Regions from separate parts of the Providencia sp. Marseille-Q8014 genome, predicted to be linked through region 1. Evidence: predicted binding sites of a transcription regulator. Region 1 holds the regulator's gene; the other holds the start of a gene.
What was found. Region 1 encodes Fur, which represses iron uptake genes when iron is present. Its sites were predicted from a motif close to ATAATAATGAGAACNACTATCAA; they were not measured.
Positions count from the first base shown of each region.

Region 2: ACWPW6_RS03880 (TonB-dependent receptor domain-containing protein) is a predicted target of Fur. The motif match lies at 9,523-9,545, and genes of this name have one in related genera.

Region 1 is NZ_CBCOPT010000001.1:2,993,907-3,005,670, forward strand. It holds gene ACWPW6_RS13230 (type I secretion system permease/ATPase) at 1-2,005, shown strand, start outside; gene ybfE (LexA regulated protein) at 2,176-2,469, shown strand; gene fldA (flavodoxin FldA) at 2,615-3,142, shown strand; gene fur (ferric iron uptake transcriptional regulator) at 3,311-3,760, shown strand; gene ACWPW6_RS13250 (beta-N-acetylhexosaminidase) at 4,312-6,990, opposite strand; gene chiP (chitoporin ChiP) at 7,059-8,456, opposite strand; gene ACWPW6_RS13260 (MFS transporter) at 8,912-10,375, shown strand; gene ansB (L-asparaginase 2) at 10,403-11,446, opposite strand; gene ycaO (30S ribosomal protein S12 methylthiotransferase accessory factor YcaO) at 11,641-11,764, shown strand, end outside.
Region 2 is NZ_CBCOPT010000001.1:901,304-913,067, reverse strand. It holds gene ACWPW6_RS03915 (cellulose synthase subunit BcsC-related outer membrane protein) at 1-2,996, shown strand, start outside; gene bcsD (cellulose biosynthesis protein BcsD) at 2,999-3,454, shown strand; gene ACWPW6_RS03905 (GGDEF domain-containing protein) at 3,473-4,366, shown strand; gene galU (UTP--glucose-1-phosphate uridylyltransferase GalU) at 4,474-5,364, shown strand; gene ACWPW6_RS03895 (LysR family transcriptional regulator) at 5,850-6,530, shown strand; gene hpaB (4-hydroxyphenylacetate 3-monooxygenase, oxygenase component) at 7,076-8,638, shown strand; gene hpaC (4-hydroxyphenylacetate 3-monooxygenase, reductase component) at 8,658-9,176, shown strand; gene ACWPW6_RS03880 (TonB-dependent receptor domain-containing protein) at 9,583-11,764, shown strand, end outside.

The DNA.
Region 1 (11,764 bases):
GCATGCGCTTTCCCCCACAGATTGGGAGCTCAGAGAATGTGCACATATTATAGGCTATGAAACTGAAATCACCCTATTAGATACCTCCAATATCCATGATGTGCCATTACCAGCCCTTATTTATTTAAATGGATTTTGGAGAATTCTGTCCAAAGATAAATCGAATGAATTAATTTTAATTGATCCAATTAATAATGAATTCATTCACTGGCATGAACGTCATTCAACTTATCCTGAAAGCCTAACACTCTTACTCATAAAAGAACAATTTGAAACAGAGAAAAAAACAACGTTTGGTATTAGTTGGTTTATCCCTTCAATACTTAGACAACGGTCGCAATTAAAAAATGTCTTTATTTTGGCAGCAATTGTGCAAATTTTTGCTTTAATTAACCCGTTGTTTTTTCAAAATGTTATCGATAAAGTTTTAGTCGGACGCAGCTTAAATAGCTTACAGGTGTTGGCCATAGGAATTGTAGGTTTAGCATTCGCTGAACCTATTTATAGTTTTTTGCGTAATAAAATTTTTAGTTATACCAGTACACAGATTAGCGCTGAGTTATCAGGTAAGTTATATCGCCATTTAATGGCGTTACCTCTCGACTATTTTAAACAGCGCCCAACAGGAAAAATTATTGCTCGTATAAGAGAAATGACACGCATTCGCCAGTTTTTAACGGGGTCAACATTAATGTTATTTATCGACCTAGTATTTGTCATTCTCTTTATGGCTGTTTTATTTTCTTACAGTGTTGTCATGTCATGGATCTTAATGGGGTCTTTAGCACTCTTTTGTATTCTATGGATGATACTCGGCCCAATCATTCGTCTACACACTGAAAAATCCTATCAAGCAGATGAAAATAGTCTCACTTTCTTGACTGAGGCAATGACTGGCATTGAAACCATAAAAACCACCGCGACCGAAAAATACGTCTATCGCCGCTGGCAAAAACGGCTCAGTAAACAGCTTATTCAAGGTTTCAAAGTGACTTTACGGAGTATAGTGGCAACACAATTAATGACGCTCGTCAGTAAAATCACCACCGCTTTGTTACTTTGGATCGGAGTAAAAGAAGTGATGAGTGGTGGAATGACTGCGGGTGAATTAGTCGCTTACAATATGTTAAGTGCTCATATCACTCAACCAGTACTGCGCTTAGCTCAAATTTGGCAAGATTTTCAACATACCATCATATCGCTTCGTCGTGTAGGGGACATCCTTGATGAGCCGATTGAAAATGAAAGAAAAGGGATTACCAGTAGTGCTTCTATACAAGGCAATATTGATTTCCATAATATTCGCTTTCGTTATCACCCAGAAACACCTGAGGTGCTATGTAACCTAACGTTAACCATTAAAGCGGGCGAGTTTATTGGTATTACAGGACCATCGGGGTCTGGAAAAAGTACCTTAACCAAACTGCTACAACGGTTATATATTCCGCAACAGGGACAAGTTATCGTTGACGGTATGGACCTAGCTGTCAGTGATACCATCGCGTTGCGACGTCGCATGAGTGTAGTACTACAAGAAAGCCAGCTATTTGTCGGTACTATTGAGGAAAACATTCGTTTGAGTCACCCCCAAGCGAGCCATGAAGAGGTGATTGAAGCTGCCACTCTCGCCGGTGCCTATGATTTTATCATGTCACTACCCGATAATTTTAATTATCCTGTGTCTGAACGCGGGCTTAATCTATCAGGGGGACAACGTCAACGTATCGCACTCGCTAGAGCACTGTTAACAAAACCCGATATTCTGATCCTTGATGAAGCCACATCGGCGTTAGATTATGACTCAGAGGCCGCAATCATGAAGAATATGCCACTTATTACTAAAGGAAGGACAGTCATCAGTATCGCACATCGCTTAAACACGATTCAGTATGCCGATAGGATTTGTGTTATTCGCAATGGCGAAATTGCCGAAATCGATACCCACCCAAATTTACTACAGAAAAATGGCGTTTATGCCCGTCTGTGGCGGCAGCAGACCCAGTAAATTGTGCTTAATTAGCACCAATAGAATCTAGATTGGTGCTTTTTCAAGCAAATCATTCTTTTTTTTACTATCAATAACTTTCGCTCCATATACGCTATGGTACAAGGGAGTCAGCTAGGGTATCATTGCGCGCTGGATTATTGGTACACGCCCTTTAGCATTAAAAAAATATGGCAAAAGAACAAACTGATCGCACTACCCTTGATTTGTTCGCTGAGGAACGCAGGCCTGGGCGACCTAAAACAAGTCCGCTATCGCGGGATGAACAATTAAGAATTAACAAACGAAACCAACTTAAGCGTGATAAGGTCAAAGGACTACGCCGCGTCGAATTAAAACTCAATGAAGATGCAGTGGCCATATTGAATCAATTGGCTGATGAAAAAAACATGAGCCGTAGTGAGCTAATAGAAGAAATGTTGATGTCACAACTAGCACTGGTCTACGAGCCTTCTGGTGAATGATTTCCTCTTCTAAATCACACAAATTCGACAGATTTATTCACGCTTTTTCGCCAAAATAGGGCCAAAATTCTCGTTATTTTAGTTCAAATTTAGCCCTATCTGGCTTGAACAAACCAGATTGGAAAAACAAGAGGTTATTCACTTTATGGCAGTCATAGGCATTTTCTTCGGTAGTGACACTGGTAATACAGAAAATATTGCCAAGATGATCCAAAAGAGATTAGGCAGTGAGAACGCGGAAGTTCATGATATTGCTAAATGCAGCAAAGAAGATATTGAAGCATTCGATATTCTACTTCTCGGTATCCCAACTTGGTATTACGGCGAAGCTCAATGTGATTGGGATGACTTTTTCCCAACCCTCGAAGAAATTGATTTTGATGGCAAACTTGTCGCGCTATTTGGCTGTGGTGACCAAGAAGACTACGCAGAATACTTCTGTGATGCAATGGGGACCATTCGCGATATTATTGAACCACGTGGCGCTGTCATTGTCGGTCATTGGCCTACAGATGGCTACCATTTTGAAGTGTCTAAAGGTATGGCAGATGATAATCACTTTATCGGCCTTGCTATTGATGAAGACCGCCAGCCTGAGCTGACTGAAGAACGCGTTGATGCATGGGTACAACAAATTTCAGAAGAGATGTCTCTAGCCGAAATTTTGGGCTAAGCTGACGATAGAAATAAAATGAAACTATTATAATAATGAGACAGAGCATGGTTTCTATTTTTTATTTCCATGCCTATAATTGTAAATCAGTTTCGATGACAACTGAGCTTATGTTAAAAATGTCTCATTATTGTTAAATTTATGATTTAAGATACAGGACAAACCCGCATGACAGACAACAACAAAGCATTGAAGAATGCTGGACTCAAAGTCACTCTTCCAAGATTAAAGATATTGGAAGTACTTCAGGAGCCTGAGTGCCATCACGTCAGTGCGGAAGATCTCTATAAAAAACTCATTGATATGGGCGAAGAGATCGGTCTGGCTACGGTATACCGCGTATTGAACCAATTTGATGATGCTGGCATTGTCACACGTCATAACTTTGAAGGCGGTAAATCCGTTTTTGAACTGACTCAACAGCACCACCACGATCATCTGATTTGTTTAGATTGTGGTAAAGTTATCGAATTCTCTGATAAATCCATTGAAGAACGTCAGACCAATATTGCTGCACGCCATGGTATTAAACTCTCTAACCACAGCTTGTACCTATATGGTCACTGTGCTGATGGCGATTGCCGCGAAAATGCGGATGCTCACGAAGCAAAAGAGTAATTTAATGGTTGAAAAACCATTAACATAATTCATAAAAAGGAACGTATTTAGCTCCTTATATATATACTGATAAACCTCATGAATCACATGGGGTTTTCTTTTATTTATCGCTAAATACTGACGCATGTCTTGCGTCAGCTTGCCTTATTTATCAAGAAAAACATCCTGAGTCATCATCTCTCCCATCCTTCTATTTTCCAATCATCGATCTCATGACAAAACAGACGTTAATCAAACAGTCGCATCATTATATTGTATCTATAAACTCAGCTAACTATAAATAGCTAACAGTTTACGATGAACCTGATGGTGCGATTGTCAGGGAAAGGTGTATTAGAAAAGATAAAGCACCTAAGTGCCAATGACGAGATTACTGAGTCTCCTCAAAATACATGTCGTCTGGATATAGAAAAAAGCGGTGTCTATTGAAGCTGAAAGCGTTAATTTCTTGGCAATCATCGTCTATTAAACATACACGAGTACTGTAATAGGCGGTTAAACCTAGCATTTAAAGAGGTGGTACGCTCTGGCACCACCCTCATAGCCTCTCGTTATTTTTGTACCACCGTTTCTACACGACTTGTTCTTGTTCCAGCTGGGTTTTTGGCTCGTACTTTTACATTACCCTTAACCTTTGGAGGCTTTTGTGCTGAATACGTTTGCCAATGGTCGCTATCTGCTAAAGCATATTCAATCACTAAACCTGGATAACTGATATTGGCGAGTAAAAGGCCATTTTCAATTTTCGCACCAGGCACAGGGATACGATAAGCCACCCCTGCTCTATCTAGGCGGGGTAACTCTTTCATACCAACGAGACTCGCAAAACGGCTCCAATCATCTGCCAGTTTTTGCTGTGAAACATAATTGGTTTTACCGCCGATATATTCACGACCTATTTGGTACTGATTTTCCCATTGCGCTTTATGCCATGCCCTTTCAGCTAAAGGCAGGATGCGAGGAAATAGCATGTATTCCGCCTTATCATCCGTCCTTACAGCTTCGCTCCATAGTTGTCCAGAAAGACCATAGACACCTGGCCATGGCTTATCACTTTTCGCACTAAATGAGTTACCATCCCTATCAACGGAAGTTTCCGCATTTTGTGGTAAATTATCAGGCGCAAAAGAAAAGATTTTTTGTTCGTCACTCGCTCGGGTCGCCCAGTAATAGCCACTTTCATTTGGATTGACTTCATAAGGCATATCTAAATACACATAGTCAGGGTTCGAAATGACCACTTGATAACCTTTATTAGCCCAATCATTCGCCGAATCGAATCCTCCCCAATACAGTGTATCCCAGAAGTTAACCCTGACATTATCCGTTGCAAAATCGTTTGCACTAGAAGCATCTTTCAAACCATCCTGCCAAGCTTGCATTGTTGTCACCCCTTTTTGCTGTAAACTTTCACTCACTTGTTTAGCAAAATGGCTGGAGAGATGATCAAAGTCACTCACATCACCTCGCTTGATCAATACCTGACACGCTTCCGATTTCGCCCATGGCTTATCTTCTATTTGTTTATCGATTATGCCTTTGCCCGGTTCGATATTGCCTGCTTTATCTTGGAAACCCGCACCTAAACGAATATTTTTCGCTTCATCACCACCAAAGTGCCATGTTTTTAATGGAACCCCCGCCTCCTTGTGCATTTGCATAACCTCACTGACCACTTTATTAACAAAGTTTTTAGAGGAATCTAAACAAGGATTTAAATAACTGCGTTTATCGTAGAATTGGACAGAGGTTGTTACTGATGTATCCGATGGATCAACTAAGCGGTATTCACTCGCGGCGGCCTCATTGCCAGCCGCTTTTAATTTGTTATAACGAGCTTCCATTGAAACAACGGCGGCACGGGCATGTGCAGGCATATCTATTTCAGGGATGACCTCAATATTACGATCTTTGGCATAGCGTAAAATGTCAATATAGTCATCACGGGTAAAATAGCCGCTTCCCATATTATTATTCTCTGCCCCCGATCCTAACTGCGGTAATAAACACGTTTGTTCATCCAAATCATGACAACGTTGGCTTCCCACCTCTGTAAGCTCAGGTAACCCCGGAATTTCAATTCGCCATCCTTCATCATCGGTTAAGTGAAAGTGGAATTTATTTAATTTATAACGAGACATTTGGTCAATTAAACGTTTAACCATCTGTTTACTATGGAAGTTTCTTCCTACATCTAAAAATACTCCTCGATAATCCATACGAGGTTTATCTTTCACAATCATTGTCGCCACACTAGGCTTATCGGCTTCTGTTACGGCAGAAAGCAGTGATTGCATACCATAGAATAAGCCGACATGGTCATAACCAATAATTTCAGCCTGTTGTGGTGTGATCACTAATTCATATGCACCACTGACTTGATTCTCTGGCGCGAACTGTCTAGGTGCGATCTTCCCGAGTATAGGGAATCCCTGAACATTCTGTTTTAATTTGACCTGTTGTAAATGCTCATTAATGACAGCTAATTCTCCCTGAGTCAGGCCATCAAGTTGTAATTTAACACCGTTGGAAAGATCCGCATTCCCTTCTTGTATCTTAATATCGAGTGGCGTCGGTAAGATTTGTCCTCGTAACTGTTGCTCAGATAATGTTTGCAAAGAAAGATTTTTTTGGTAACGATTTTCGGGGGTCATTAAGACATTATTATCGGCTCCCGTTCTTTTCCAGTTTTTCATTTCAAATGGTGCAACGAACATGGTTGAGTCTTGAGTATCTGTGCTTTTCAAATTACGAGGCCGAGCATCACCCGAGGTCGCATACCAACGAGGCATAAAGTCAGAATAGCTCACTTGCCAATATTCCCCCGTCACTGGCAACACAATTTTTTCATGTGCTTTTATGCCATTAAACTGCTCAGTGGGGGTGATTTTATGCAAATCCCCCGTTAAATGGGTGATAGTAAACTGTGGGTTATCTTGTTTGAGTATTTGCCGAATACTATGAAAATAAAGTGCCCAATCAGCCGATTCAATCGCTTGATCACCATTGGTCAACGTAATATCAACGCGATTACAAGCCGCCCAATCCGCCCCAAGTGCAGCGCAATCCATGCCATGCTCACCTGCTTGGTTATCAACCACATTAATTTTTACATCGATATGACTTAATGCATCAACGATTTGATCCGATGTTTGCTCAGCATTCGCCATCGTAGAAATAAAGGTGGCTGAAATTAATAACGCTAAAGGATGTAAATAATGTCTTTTCATTGTGACCTCAATATTAAATTCAATTTAGCCACTGCCACATAATATTTTTAATAGCAGTGACCGTGCTATCAAAAAATAGTGAATGGCATCATGACCATAAACTTAATATCTTTTTCATCCTGAAATATATTACCGAACCCACCACCATAACTTGGAATATCGGTATGGTTATCATATTTAGTAAAGTGCAATTTAAATAAAGTATCTTTAGCTCTACCTGTTTGGATACTATATAAAATATCGATATTCCAAGCGCTTTCTCTTAATTTTACATCTTGGGCATATTGTGTATTGGTACTTGGTTTAGCATCCCAACCATAAATATAAGATGTACCTACTTTCCAACCAGCCAAATCCCAATGAGCTAAATCGTACATGACACCAGCAAAAACCGCTTTTTCATTATTCGCGTTATAATCTGAACGCCCATCCCACCAAATATCCAATCGACCATTTGATGTCGCGTAGCCTGGCGTCATGCGCTGTAAGAAATAGCCTTGATTACCTTTCGCTTTGGCGTAAGTTCCTTCCAAGCGAAAATCAAATTGCTCGTAGGTATAACCTAATGTCACCGCCTGTAAGAAAGCGAGGCCATCATAAACATCATTCACTCCGCCATCAGATACCTTATCTTTTGCGCCATAGAATTGATAAGACATTCGTAAATCACGATTAACAATAGGTACCGCATAAGAGGCCTTTGCAAAATATTGATCTATATAGTCTTTAGCTTGTCCATAAGCCCCTTCTAATACCAATGAATTTTTAAAATCATATTTAAAACCAATAGATTGTAGATAGCTAATCCCTGTTTTACTGTCAGCTTCACGGAAGTTGTACATATCACGATACCAAGGGGCTTTATATCGATCAGTCCACATATAGGACATGCTCAAAGCCCCCTTGTTTTCAAAATCAAATACCGCTCCGACCTCAATTCCTCGATAAGTACCGGGCATATAGCTCCAATGGGAAGCCAACAGTGTTTGTCCTGTGGGTTGGATATAGCCTCCTTTCCCCCAAAATGGACCATATTTCATTTTGGCAGCCGCTTTATAAACACTGACGCCGCTACGATCGCCTGACCATTTTTCATCCCAACGCGTTTTCGCATCACTAAAACCAATTTCATTAGGTGCCGCGGGACCACTATTTGATAATTCAATGGCAGTAAATGCCGCTAAATCTAAACCGATGAGATCCTGAAAATAACCTGAAGAATAATCAAGACTGGCATTTACGGTAGAATGCTTAAGGTTATCGGCATATTTTTTATATTTATCGCTTTCAGGGTTTAACTCTTTTCTAGAACGATCGCGTTGCCAATAATACAAACCGCCTTTAAGTGTTGAATCATCTAAAAATTGCTCAGAAAAACTTATTGGTTGATAACTCATAGGAAGAAGTGCGATACCTATTTTAAGCACGAGCATCCCCCTGCCACGATTGACATTTTTATTAACCATTCGCTGTTTCCTCAGTTTTTTATATTATTTTTTAGTGATAAGTTTCAGTAGTCGCCCATTAGGTAATTATTAATTTCAATAAACAAAATACGAGTACCTACTTAGCCTATTTTTCGCGACGCGAACTATCAAGGTTAAAAATATATTTATTCCTAAAATATGACCCAAGACACATTAATTTTTCTATTCATTCTCAGTGTTAATCATTCAAACCGATAATATTTTTCGCATTAATATCCTGAATTAAAGATTAAACTTAGATAAAAAACCCTGTATTGAGGGTCCACTTAATACTTATTTCAATATAAAAAATAACATTCTTTGCCTGTAAGCGTTTCAATCAAACTTGCTAAGTTGATGCATAACTGCTTTAGTTGAGAACACGTTTTTTAATCACAAATAAACCAAGTGAATATTTCCATGTAAGCAAAGAAAAATGAAATTAGAGAGATACGATGGAACAATCGCACGAAAATATTGACGGGAAACATCAGGAAGGCTGGCGAACACTCCTTACTGGCAAAAATCTCTGTTTAACACTCGCCTTGTCCGGCGGTATATGCCTTCATGCTATTAACGTTTATATCACCATAACAACGCTACCTTCTGTTGTACGGGATATTGGCGGCATTGATTTTTATGCCTGGAATACCACACTGTTTATCCTATCTTCGATTATTTCATCAGCATTAACATCACGACTTCTTAATTATTTTGGCCCAAGAAACAGTTATGGCCTTGCTACATTGATTTTTCTGATCGGCTCAATGGTTTGTGCTATGACGCCTTCCATGCCTATCATGCTATTAGGCAGAGTTATTCAAGGTGTGGGTGGGGGTATTTTACTCACATTATCTTATTCCATGGTGCATATCGTATTTGCTCAGCACTTATGGTCGAGAGTATTAGCCATGATGTCGAGCATGTGGGGAATGGCAACGCTATTAGGCCCTGCTCTAGGGGGAATATTTGCTGAGTATGATGTGTGGCGAGGCGCTTTTTGGTGTCTAGTGGTGGTTGGTATCCCCTATCTATGGCTAACTTGGCGAGTATTACCTGCGCAAAATCCTAATGAACAATGCCCACAGCAACCTATCCCACTGCAAGCGCTTTTATTGCTTTCCTTTGCTGTTCTCGCTATCTCTTTAGGAAGTTTAAGCCAAGATAAATTTATTCCCATCGGGGGAATGTTAATCGCTATCTTATTGTGTGTACGACTTGTCATTATTGAACGCCGTGGACACAATACGCTCTTCCCGCATGGCACATTTCATTTTTCCGCACAGCTCGCGCCAATCTACTTGACCATGGCACTACTTGGCCTAAGCGTACAGACTGAAGTTTTTGTTCCTTATTTTTTACAGATATTGCATGGCGTTGCCCCATTATTATCGGGTTATTTGGCTGCGCTTGTCGGCGCTGGTTGGTCAAGTGCGGCTATCTTGTCATCTTCTTTTAAACCGACTATTGCCGTTCGTATTATTCGTTTAGGCCCCCTATTCACACTTATCGGTTTAATCACACTTGCCTTATTCATGACGAAAATCATTCAGCTAGAGCAATTGCAAATATGGATAATTTGCCTCGCTTTATTTATCACAGGGGCAAGTATTGGCGCGGCATGGCCACATTTATTAACGCGAGTATTGCAAGTGTCAGTTGGCAGTGAATCCCAGAAAGCCTCTTCTGCGATTACAACATTACAGTTATTTTCTACCGCTTTCGGTGCCTCACTGGCAGGGATGATCGCAAATCTTGCAGGGCTTTCTGTACCTGGCGGGATGGATGGTGCAAAATCAGCGTCTCTTTGGTTATTTGTCTTATTTTCGTTAGTACCTTGCTTTGCATTAATCACGGCAAATATTGTCGCAAACAGGGTTAATTTGTCATCTAAAAATGAACAAGAGGGGCATAAATAGCCCCTCTTTGGTGACGTTATATCCGCATTAATATTTTTCAAATAATGATTGGATTTTTTGTGGATCTTGAGTTTCAGTCAGGGCGAGTTGCAATAAAATACGTGCTTTTTGCGGGTTCAAGCGTTCTGAAGCCACAAAGCCATATAAGTTATCATCAACTTCGGCATTGCGTGTCGTGTAACCTGTTGGTACACGGCTCGAACGAACAACCACAATATCTTCTTTAGCTGCTGTGGCTAGCGCATCAAAAACCGTTTTATACATATTACCGTTTCCGACACCAGCGCTGACAATCCCTTTCGCTCCCTCTTCACGCAAAGCCTTGACAGGTGCGGCTGAAGCATTTGCATAGTTATAAACAATACCGACTAGAGGTAGCTTATCCAGTTTGCTCACATCAAAAGCTGCCTTCGTTGCCCTTGGTTCGGCTGGTTTATAAAAGGTTACTTTACCGTCATGGATAAAACCTTGTGGGCCAGCATTCACAGCATCAAACGCTTGTACTTCTGTGGTGCTCATTTTCACCACATCACGTCCCTGAACGACTTTGTCATTCATGGCCATTAACACACCACGTTCACCAGCAGATTTATCCGCTGCCACCACCACTGCATTATAAAGATTAAGAGGGCCATCAGCACTCAATGCAGTTGATGGTCTCATTGCGCCAACTAACACAATTGGTTTTTGGCAGGATGTTGTTAAATCAAGGAAAAACGCGGTTTCTTCTAATGTGTCTGTGCCATGAGTAATCACAAATCCATCGGTGTTATCACACTCTTGATTGATTTTTTTCGCTAATGTCAGCCACACCTGATCATTCATATCTTGAGAGCCAATATTGACGATCTGCTCACCTGTAAGATTGGCAATTTTTTTAATCTCAGGCACCGCATTAATAAGCGCATCAATCCCCACTTTACCGGCTTGATAGCTAGAAGATGTGGCTGAATCACCACCACCTGCAATCGTGCCTCCCGTTGCTAAGACCGTAATATTAGGTAATGCATACACCGATGCAGTACAGAGTGTGAGCGCTGTCGCCAGTAATACCTTTTTACCTTGTTTCATCCTATGACCTCTATTTTAAATAAACTTACGTTATTATGTGGAATTGAAACAGTATTTCCGTGATGCCTCTATCTATTTTAGATGAAATTATGAATATTTAGATGATTTACTCTAATAAGAATAAAAAGCGTGAGCAGACATGGAAAAATCCGTATCATAGGCCGCCTATACCCCTTTTTAACAAGTGATTGACCATGACCCAAACCTTTATCCCAGGCAAAGACGCCGCCCTTGAAGTGTCTATTGACGCTTTTCAAACTAAATTGAAAAAACTAGGCTTTGATATTGAAGAAGCCTCATGGCTAAATCCTGTGCCTA
Region 2 (11,764 bases), 2.1 Mb from region 1:
AACAGGATTTACCCCTGTATCAGAATTTTATTAGTTTATCGCCAAAGGATGATAGCGTAATGGAGTATTATCACAGTCGTGTTGGAAATAACGAGACCCTTTCAGGATTTTCCCTACTAAATAAAGGGCACATTGCTCAAGCTAAACAGAAATTTACCGCTGTTTTGATGAAGGATCCTAAAAAAGTTGATGCTATCGCAGGACTTGGTTACGTGGCATTACATCAAAAAGATTACCAACAAGCAGAAAAACTACTGACTGAAGCGGCAAATAACACAAAAGAACATAAGAAAACACAATGGCTAAAAGATGCTCAAAATATGGGCTATTATTCAGCAATCGATACTGTGAAACAATTAATACGCAGTAAGCAGTATGATAAGGCATTGATATTAATTAATGAAACTCATGCCAGTGATACACAACAACTCATCACCCTTGATTTATTTCGCGGACAACTTTATCGAGCAAAAAAAGATTATTCCAGTGCAGAATCACTGTATCAGCAGCTTGATAAAAAATACCCTAATAACAAATTAATAAAAGAGCAGTTAATTTGGGTGTTTGCAGAGCAAAAAAAATATGCTGAATTTGAACAATTACTACAGTCATTACCGCTTGCTGAGCGTCATGCTTACCAACAAAAAATAGATACCAGTGAACAACACCGACAAAGTGCGGCAAAGGCGCTCGATAACGGTTTAATCAGTGAGGCTGAACAGATTCTTAAGAACGCCCTTGTGAAAGCGCCTCAAAATGCTTGGCTAACCTTAGACTATGCTCGAGTGTTAATGAAAAAAGGTGAGCTCGAAAAAGCCAATGCCATGATGAATAATCTAGTTGCTAACTATCCGTCAGCAGCAACTTGGCATAGCGCTCTCATTTGGGAATCTGAACAGAACCAGTGGAATAACGTACTCATTTTAATTAATAAAATTCCGACTGAATTTCAGAGCGATGAAATCATCACACTCAAAAAACGGGCTACATTAAATAAGCAAATCGATATTGCTCAACATTACATTGATAATGGCAACTATAATGCCGCTTTAAATACATTGAAACATAATATCAATACATTACCAGATAATCCCAGTGATATTGGCCGTCTTGCTCAGCTATATATGGATGCCGGCGACAACCAACAAGCCGTTAATATTATTCGTCAAAATTTATCGGCAACCCCCCAGGGAAACTTAAAAGATTATACACAGCAGATTCTTATTTTACGTCGCTTAGGTTACTACTCTGAAGCAGAAAGCTTAATGAATACCCCTGCTTTACTGAGCGCGATGAGTGAAAAAGAAATCAGCAATATCAGAATAAGCTATCTCAGTGAACAAGCGGACTCATTTCGTGAAAATGGCTATTTGAATGAAGCTTGGCAAATATTAGCACCAGAAATAAAAAATGACCCTAATAACAGCAAGTTACTCCTAAGTACAGCGCGTATTTATCAAGCCAATGGCCAATCAGACCAAGCAACCGATATTTATCGCTACATTTTGTCCATTTCCCCCAAAAACCAAGAAGCATTAATTGGTTTAGTCAACTTAGCAATTAGCAATAAAAACATTACAGAAGCGAAGAAATACTTTGCTGATATCAAGCCGACGGACCATACCGATTATATCGTTCTATCTGCACGTCTCGCGCAACTTGCAGGGGATAATAACCAAGCTATAAAATTATTAAAAACCGCACAATGGGGATTAGTTCAACCACAAAAAAATCTCACTTATTTGCCTATCAATCATCCCTTATCTGGGGAAATGCAGACTTATCGCTATCAAAATAATCGCCAAAAAGAGCAACTCAATCACATCGAAACGTTGTTGGCAGATTTGCGGCAAAAAACATCTGTATCGATAAATAGTGAAGTACAGTTTACCCGTCATTCAGGGGAGTCGGGGCTAAGTCAATTAACTGAGCTCAAAGAAACAGTCACACTCTCACTACCATTATTTGATGATGTGAAATTAGCCCTAAATGTTTCGCCCTCGATGATGAGCTCAGGTAAAACCCCCGCAGAAAATGCCAGTCTAGTGGGGAGTGGTGCTTTGACGCGTGCGAATAGACGTAGCTTGGTAGAAAGTGATTTGCGAAATGATTTACATGCCGATGAGATTAATGAGCGTGCAATACAAGGCTTAGAATCAAGCATGATGCTCAAAGGTGATAACTTCCAATTCGATTTCGGGCATACCAATAGCGATGGCGTGATTGTTTCTTTGGTGGGAGGGGCAGAATGGATGCTCGAAACGTCACCAAACAGTCGGTTAACTTTTGGTGCAGAGCGAAGAGCCGTTACAGACAGTCTCCTTTCCTATAGTGGACTCATAGATAGCACAACAGGGAGAAAGTGGGGAGCAGTCACCCGTAACGCCGTTTCAACGCAATATGCTTGGGATGACAGCCAATATGGTGCATATGCAAAAGTGGCCATTAATAAATATATTGGTACACAAGTGCCTAATAACCAATCCATTGATTTAAATACGGGCACTTACATTTATGGCATAAATAAAAAGGATAAATCACTAAAGTTTGGCGCGAACGTTCATTATATGGGATTTGATAAAAACCTAAATCACTATACCTTAGGGCAAGCAGGTTACTTTAGTCCTCAAAGATATATTGCGATTTCTTTACCCGTTTCTTATGAACAAACGATAGATAAATTATCATTAAAATTAAACTCTACATTAGGCTATCAATCATATTCTTCTAATAGCGCGGATTATTATCCCACTGATAAGCGATATCAGGCAGAGTTAAAAAATTATTCTCAGAATGATGAATATATAGATTACGTATATGAAAAATCCAGTGAAAAAGGATTCAGTTACTCCATTAATTTTGACACTAATTATAAATTTTCACCATCGTCATTTATCGGCGCTAATGTAAGCTACAATACTTTTGGTAATTACAACGAAACAAAAGCAAATATTTACTTTAAATATTTATTCGACAACGATATACTAGGAAAATAAAAATGATCTTTGACCAAGATAGTTATCTACAGCGCGGTTATAAGACAGGCTGGCATGATTTAATTAATTTTTTATTTATTGAATTTTCATCTGGAGAAACCAATGAAGGTTGTAAAACATTAAGAAAAATAGGACAACAACTTGGTGAGTTACATACTATTGAAAACTCAAATACATTAAGTCAGCTTGAGAAAAACATTAATACTGTTTTAGAGATGTTTAATTGGGGCTTTGTGAAGATGGCCCCCGCAAATAGCGAGTTATTAATTATGCATTGCGCATGGCCTCATGCACCAACATCTGTAAATAAAAAATGGCGAAGAGCTAGTGCTAGCATTTTAGAAGGGCTTTATACTCAGTGGTTAATAACCCAAGGTGGTAATAAATCAGTTCCCGTTTTATGGAATGAAAATGCCACTGAGGATATATTTATATTTCGTTATGCTTTATTTAAATAAAGAAAAACGCTCATCGTTATGTTTGACATTAAAAAAAACCTATTAGTCAAAAACAAAGCTATTCCATTAAATTCAATCACAAATCAAGCAGTCATGATGCTGCTGATTAATAAACATGGAGAAATAGTTTACGCTAGTGAACTTTTTTTAACGCATAACCACTATACCCATGATGAAATCATGGGATATAAAATAAAAATAAAAACGGACCATCTTATATTAGAAAAGAATAATAGTTATGATATTTTCCGTTATAACGACTTTGAAAAGGAACTGTTTTTTATAAACAAAAACAATAAAAAGCTAGTGTTTATCACGAAACTAATAAAAACAAATATAAAGGGAGATAGCCAATTTAGATATTGCATAACATTCGTTGAAGTGACTAGATTAATAGCGAACAACAATAAATTACTTTTCCAAGTTAATCATGATTCTTTAACAAAGGTACTCAATAGATATGGATTTTATAAAAAGGCAAATGAAAAGATAAAATCAATAAAAAATAACATAGAAAGCTTTTACTTAGCAATTATTGATATTGATGGCTTTAAACGTGTAAATGATACGTTAGGTCATCAGTACGGTGATTACTTATTAAAGAAAATGGCCACAAATATTAAAAAACTTTTGCCTAGCGACGCCATTTTAGCTCGGCTTGGTGGGGATGAATTTGCATTAATGATTAATAGTCATCAAAATGCCGATTACATCTTTTTAAACCTAGTTAATCGTATGAATTGCTATTCATACCGTTACTTAGCCATAAAGATATCCAATATAAGTATTAGTATCGGTGTTGCTCAATATCCACTACATGGGTCCCATTTAAAGGTATTATTGAAAAATGCTGATATTGCTTTATATCAAGCCAAAAAACTAGGAGGCAATCAAACAAAAAAATATCTTTAAACCCGCTATCTAATTATTGCTATTAGAAAGCTAAAAAACTGTGCTCGTTGAGAACCATTTCAACCAGAACAAATTATAATAAATATTTTATTTACTAAGGATTATTTATGTTAAAAGCAGTAATACCTGTTGCGGGTTTAGGTACTCGCATGCTGCCTGCAACAAAAGCAATACCTAAAGAGATGTTACCCCTTGTAGATAAACCTATTATACAGTACATAATAAAAGAATGTTATATGGCCGGTATCAATGAAATTATCTTTGTTACTCATTCATCTAAACATTCCATTGAGAATCATTTTGATACTTGTTTTGAGTTGAAATCATTGTTAGAACAAAAAGGAAAGCAGCAATTATTAAATGAAATCGAGGGCATTTGCCCCAAAAGTATAAAGATAATGCATGTGAGACAAGGCTGTTCAAGTGGCTTAGGACATGCAATATTATGCGCAAAGCCATTGATTGGTGATAACGACTTTATCGTTGTATTGCCCGATGTCATTATTAATGAATATGACTGTAATTATGAATCTGATAATTTACCTGAAATGATTGACCGTTTTTACTCAACAGGCAAAAGTCAGATATTAATTGAGCGAGTCAATATAGAGCATGTGGAAAGTTATGGTATTGTCGATTGTCACCGAAACGGTGACGAGAGTGACCGCTTTCATGATATCTCCGCAATTATAGAAAAACCAAAAAAAGATAATGCTCCATCAAATCTCGCTATTGTTGGTCGTTATATTTTAAGTAAACATATTTGGCCATTATTAGAAAAAACACCTATTGGGGTAAGTGGTGAGATCCAGTTAACAGATGCGCTTTCAATGTTACTGAAAACACACGCGATTGAAGGTTATCATATAAAAGGACGTTCTCATGATTGTGGTGACAAAATGGGGTATATGAAAGCATTCTTTGAATATAGTCGACAGCATCAAACTTTTGGTTATCAGTTTCATCGTTGGATAAAAGATCATGTGGAAGTTATCTAGTTATATGAATATATTCATACGATAACTCTTTTATGAATCAACTAAATCCAATCAGCAGTCTGATTTTCAATTTAACGTGCGAGTATAGATATTACTTTCTATTTTTTGATAGTTAATTTAAAAACTATATTTTCATAAAATCAGGATTGGATTTTCATCATAAAAGAATAACTAACTTATTAATAATAGAGTTTATTTTTTCTATTAGTGCAAACTATTGCTAATTATAAGAGATATGTTTTGTTACTAGATAAATAAGCACGCCAATGAGTGAAAATCTTGTTTATTATAAAGTAAATAGACTAGCTTGAGATTTCATAATGAATAAGTTCAGTTATCAGTTAAGTCAACAATAATTCATAAAAGTGGTTATCTCATTGTGTCGTTAAGTTAACAACTTTTCATTTAATGTTATTAATGGACTATTTTAAAAATTCATAAAATAACAAATCATATTTTATTTTAAATGACAGCAGAGGCAAAAAATGAACATTAGAGATCTTGAATATTTAGATGCATTAGGAAAGTTTCTTAACTTTAAAAAGGCCGCACAATACTGCAATGTTGCTCAACCAACACTAAGTATTCAAATCGGAAAGCTTGAACATTATCTAGGGTGTTTTTTATTAGAAAGAACAACACGTCGAGTTAATTTCACACCATTAGGACTACAAATTTTAGAGCACAGTAAAATTATTTTAAAAGAAATAGAGGAAATTAAAAAAATCGCTCAACAATCAACAAACAATAATGTAAAAATATTCCATGTTGGTATTTCTGATTCATTACCAGAGTATTTTATTTCTTATATTACCGAGGCCGTCTTAAGTAGTGATCCTAGCATCAACTTAAACTTAACTATTGATAAATCTGAAGTACTTTTTTCACAATTGGAATCTATGTCTTTAAATTTACTGATTGTTTCATCAACAAAATGCCCTGATAACTTTATCTCAGCTTCATTGATTAATTTTCCCGTGAGCCATCAAATGGCAATTCTTAAAGCAAATAATGAACAGCCAACAAGCATTCTAGGCTCATACTCGGAAATCAAATCTAAAATTTGTTTTAGAAATGGAGATAAAAATATGGATAATTACTTACACATTGGCAACTTAATCAATGAATCTATAGACGCTTTATCGAAAAAGAATCATATCGCCTAACCCCTTTTATTTAAAAGAAGCGTACTTAATATCGAACATGACATTTCGATATTAAGTACGCTTTAACTGAAAATATTCGAATAATTTTTAACCACACATTAGCAACTTTTTGTTAACCTATTTCGTTATTCTCACTTACCCACTATTCAACAAACAAGCCTATTTGAAATATAGGAAAAGTACTTTTATATCTATTTTATGGGATAAAAGGGAACCTAAGTAGTATAAAATTTTATCAAAAATTAATGTAATTTTTAAATTTATTAAACAATTAATGAATTTTAACTACATGAATATAAAGATAATTATAAAAATAAAGCTTATTTCATTAAGATAAAAAACACTACAATGATCACATTATTATCATAAATCTTCAGTTTCAACGAAAAGTACCAGTGATTCTTTCTAAAATCTCTTTCCTATCTTCAAAGAACAGGCTTCAATTAAGAAACACAAAATAAACATAAAATTAACATAACTTAGATGCCAGCGAACCTATGTACCCAATTATACGCCGGCGCTCTTTGTGAGATAACGAGGTAGACATGAAACCAGAAGATTTTCGCTCAGATGCCAAACGTCCATTCACTGGCCAAGAATACCTAAAAAGCCTGCAAGATGGCCGCGAGATTTATATTTATGGTGAGCGTGTAAAAGATGTCACCACTCATCCTGCATTTCGTAATTCAGCCGCTTCGATAGGACAGTTATATGATGCACTCCATGATAAAGCAACTCATGACCAGCTTTGCTGGGGAACCGACACCGGAAACGGCGGCTATACCCACAAATTCTTCCGCTTCGCCAAAAGTGCCGATGAATTACGCCAACAACGCGATGCAATTGCCGATTGGTCACGCCAAAGCTATGGATGGATGGGACGCACTCCAGACTATAAGGCGGCATTCGCCAGTTGTTTAGGCGCTAACCCTGAGTATTACGGCCAATTTGCTGACAATGCGCGTCATTGGTACAAACGTATTCAAGAAAGTGGGCTGTATTTTAACCATGCGATCGTAAATCCACCTATCGACCGCCATAAACCCGCCGATGAAGTAAAAGATGTCTACATCAAACTGGAAAAAGAAACTGATGCAGGTATCATCGTCAGCGGCGCAAAAGTGGTCGCGACCAACTCGGCTTTGACTCACTATAACTTCATCGGTTTTGGTTCCGCACAAGTTATGGGAGATAACCCTGATTTTGCATTGATGTTTGTCGCGCCAATGGATGCCGATGGAGTGAAACTCATTTCACGCGCATCCTATGAATTAGTTGCAGGTGCAACAGGCGCACCTTTTGACTACCCATTATCAAGTCGTTTTGATGAAAATGATGCGATATTAGTGATGGATCATGTTCTGATCCCTTGGGAAAACGTCTTAATTTATCGTGATTTCGATCGTGCACGTAATTGGGCTGTACAAGGTGGTTTTGCACGTTTATTCCCATTACAAGCTTGTGTACGTTTAGCTGTCAAACTAGATTTTATCACTGGTTTATTACAAAAAAGCCTTGAATGTACAGGCGTTATCGATTTCCGAGGCGTACAAGCAGACTTAGGTGAAGTGGTTGCATGGCGTAATTTATTCTGGTCACTGACCGATGCAATGACTTCAGAAGCAAAAGCGTGGGAAGGCGGTGCATATTTACCAGATACTCAAGCGATTCAAACGTATCGAGTAATGGCACCAATGGCCTATACAAAAATTAAGAATATCATCGAAAGTAACGTAACGAGTGGTTTGATATATCTACCTTCTAGCGTGAAAGACATGAACAATCCAGAAATTGATAAGTATCTGGCAAAATATGTGCGTGGCTCTAACGGCATGGATCATGTAGAACGTATCAAGATCTTAAAACTCATGTGGGATGCGATTGGTAGTGAGTTCGGTGGACGTCATGAACTGTACGAAATTAACTATGCAGGTAGCCAAGACGAAATTCGTCTGCAATGTCTACGACATGCATATGGTTCAGGTAACATGAAGGCAATGACCGATATGGTTGACCGCTGTCTGTCTGATTACGATCAGCATGGCTGGAAACGCCCACATTTACATAACAACAATGATATTAATCAGTTAGATTCGCTGCTGAAGTAATCGGCAGCAGGAGGTCAATATGTCTTTAGAAAATGAACATCGCCTACGTTTCAGAGATGCGATGGCAAGTCTTGGTGCAGCCGTTAACATTGTCACCACGGATGGTACTGCCGGTTGTTGCGGTATTACGGCAACAGCAGTCTGTTCCGTCACAGACACGCCACCCACTTTGATGGTATGCGTTAACCGCAACAGTGCTATGAATGCGGTCTTTCAAGAAAATGGCCGCCTGTGTGTCAACGTGCTTAACCATGAACAAGAAGAAATGGCTTGCCACTTCGCTGGAATGAAAGGCTCGACGATGGAAGAGCGTTTTGCTTGGAGTGTCTGGGATAGAGGTATTTTGCAGCAACCACTCTTGAAAGATGCTCTAGCGAATCTAGAAGGCGAAATTACCCAAGTACAAGATATTGGTACGCATTCTGTTTACTTGGTTGAGATAAAGCAGATTATTGTAAGAGAAGAAGGTCATGGATTAATTTACTTCAAACGTAAATTCCACCCTGTTATGCACCAAGTACTAGCAGTCACTGCATAACCTTTATTACAATAATGAATCAACGAGGCACCGTATAGCACGGTGCCTTTTTTATATGATTCACATTCCCCCCTCCCTCGCCTCTGCCTTACGCATTTAACCATACCTATGCGAGTTCCTTACCTCTGAATTAATGCTGTCACCCCTCTATCGGTCGGGGATACACGCTAATTCGCAATCAATTCGTCCATTATTCATTGTGCCTAGCTATATTTTTAATATCCCAACAAAAATTATGTAATTATATCGCCTGCCTAAATGTAAATTACCTATGTTTATAATTTTTTATAATCAATATGTTAGTACAAACTCGCCTTTTAATGTTAATGATTAGTTAATTAATTGAATGATAATAATAATTATTATTTACAATCGTATTACCAATTAACTTTAAATAATACTCGTCATGAATAAACATTCCATGAGGCCTGTTTCTCGGCTTCTTAAATTAATTATTGGTGTTAGTCCGTTTATGGCAAGCGGAATGATGGTTGCTTACGCTGAAACCCAAGTCTCAACTCAAGACATAACGCAATTAGGCCCACTAAAAGTTTCAGCAAAATCACAAAAAGAGTTGGATGCCGAGTTCCCTTATTTACAGCTCGGCTCTTCCTCTTATATCGATGGAAAAACAGTTGAAAGATTTCGAGGGAATTCCTCCGCTGATTTCTTACGTGGCGTCAGTGGGGTGCATCTAGGTGATATTCGTAACGGTGGCGCCCTTGATGTTAATATTCGGGGTCTACAAGGTCAAAGCCGCGTGCCTATTATTGTTGATGGAACACAACAATCAATCGATGTTTATCGAGGCTATGCGGGTGTACAGCAGCGGAGTTATTTAGACCCCGATTTGATTAGTCAAGTTAGCATCGACAAAGGCCCTACGCTTGCCACTGATGGGGCTGGCGCTATTGGTGGAGCAGTGCGTGTAACCACACTACAACCCGCTGACGTGATCCCTAAAGGCGAAACGTTTGGTGTTCGTTTAAGAGGTGGGATGGCAAATAATACCGTTTCAGAACGCTCAGGGTTTTATACAAAAATCAAAGATAGCGACGATGCAAATCAATGGCCGAATATGAACAGTCGATTCGGCAGTGTAGCGATGGCAACTGACCAAGATCGCTACCAACTCCTTGCAGCTTACGCTTATCGTAAACAGGGTAACTACTTTGCTGGTAAGCATGGTGCTGATCGCTACGAAAAAGCACATTATTCGACAACTGGCGGCACAGGAATGACGACAGCCGCAGTGATCGAAGCGTTTCCTGCTGGTAAAGAGGTACTTGATACACATAGCCGAAGTGAGTCTTGGCTGCTCAAAGGGATGGGGGAGCTAACTGAAAATCAAAAACTGGAGCTGATTTATCGCCGTTATGACGCAAGTTGGGGGGAAATTATGCCTTCAATGATTATGGCCCCGAACAGCAAAGGTGAATCAACACAGTTTGTTCCTAGTAAAATAACCATTGATGCTTTATCGGCAAAACACAATTTTAACCCTGATAATGACTGGCTCAACCTCACATCGGAGTTTTGGTATACGCGCTCAGTGAGCCGTATGTACAATGCCAACATCGGTAATGTTCCTGTGTTTGATTTATCAACAGAACAGCTACCTGATCCACAAAATGAAGAGTACAAACAAGGCTTATTATCGGATATTCGAGCTGATCGCTATGGCGTTAACTTAACCAATCGCTCTACGTTTGAAAGCCGTTTTGGTGAATTTAATTTAACCCTTGGCGGTTCTTTTCAACATGAAGATACAGGACCTAACTCCCCTATTTTAAAAGAAAATTTGCAGAAAAACCGTTTCTTACGTAGCGGCGTTCGCAAAGAGTACAGTCTTTCCAGTTCGTTGGAATATAAACCCGTAAACTGGCTAACACTTCAAGTTGGTGGTCGCTATACCGAATATAATGTGCGAGATAGAAATAGTACCGCTTACGCGGCAAAATCACGTACTCAAGAATATACGTTTGCCCGCCTGAAAAAGAATGGGGAATTTTTCCAAAAATGGCCCGAAAGTTGGTATATGGAATGGTGGCCTGATGAACAAGGTCATTACACCTTGGACTCATTAAAAAATACACCTTATGCCAATAGTACCCTAGGCGATAAATATGATTTCGATGACTTTGAGCGCGATCCTCGTCCACCAGAGCAAGCTATCTTGAAAAAAGAAGTCACAACCGAATACGCTTATACCAAACCAATGGAACGTCATGGACGCGACTTTAGCCCACAAGTCGGTATTGCATTTCATTTAGATGACACTAGCCAGTTATATGTGAAATATAGCGAGGCCGTTAAAAACCCAAGTATTTTTGAATCAACTCTTGGCAATTGGACTTCTGTTCCTGCGGCTGATTTAAAACCCGAAAAAAATAAAGTTTTGGAGATCGGGGCTTCCACCGTCCAACATTCAATGCTAACAAGTGATGATAAGATGGCCGCGAAAGTTGCTTGGTTTAAAAGTGATTTGCACAATATGATCACGCGTGGTTACCATCCAAATAATTCATCATGGCTTATTGAAAACGTCGACCTGTATAAAACTTCAGGGATCGAATATCACCTCTCTT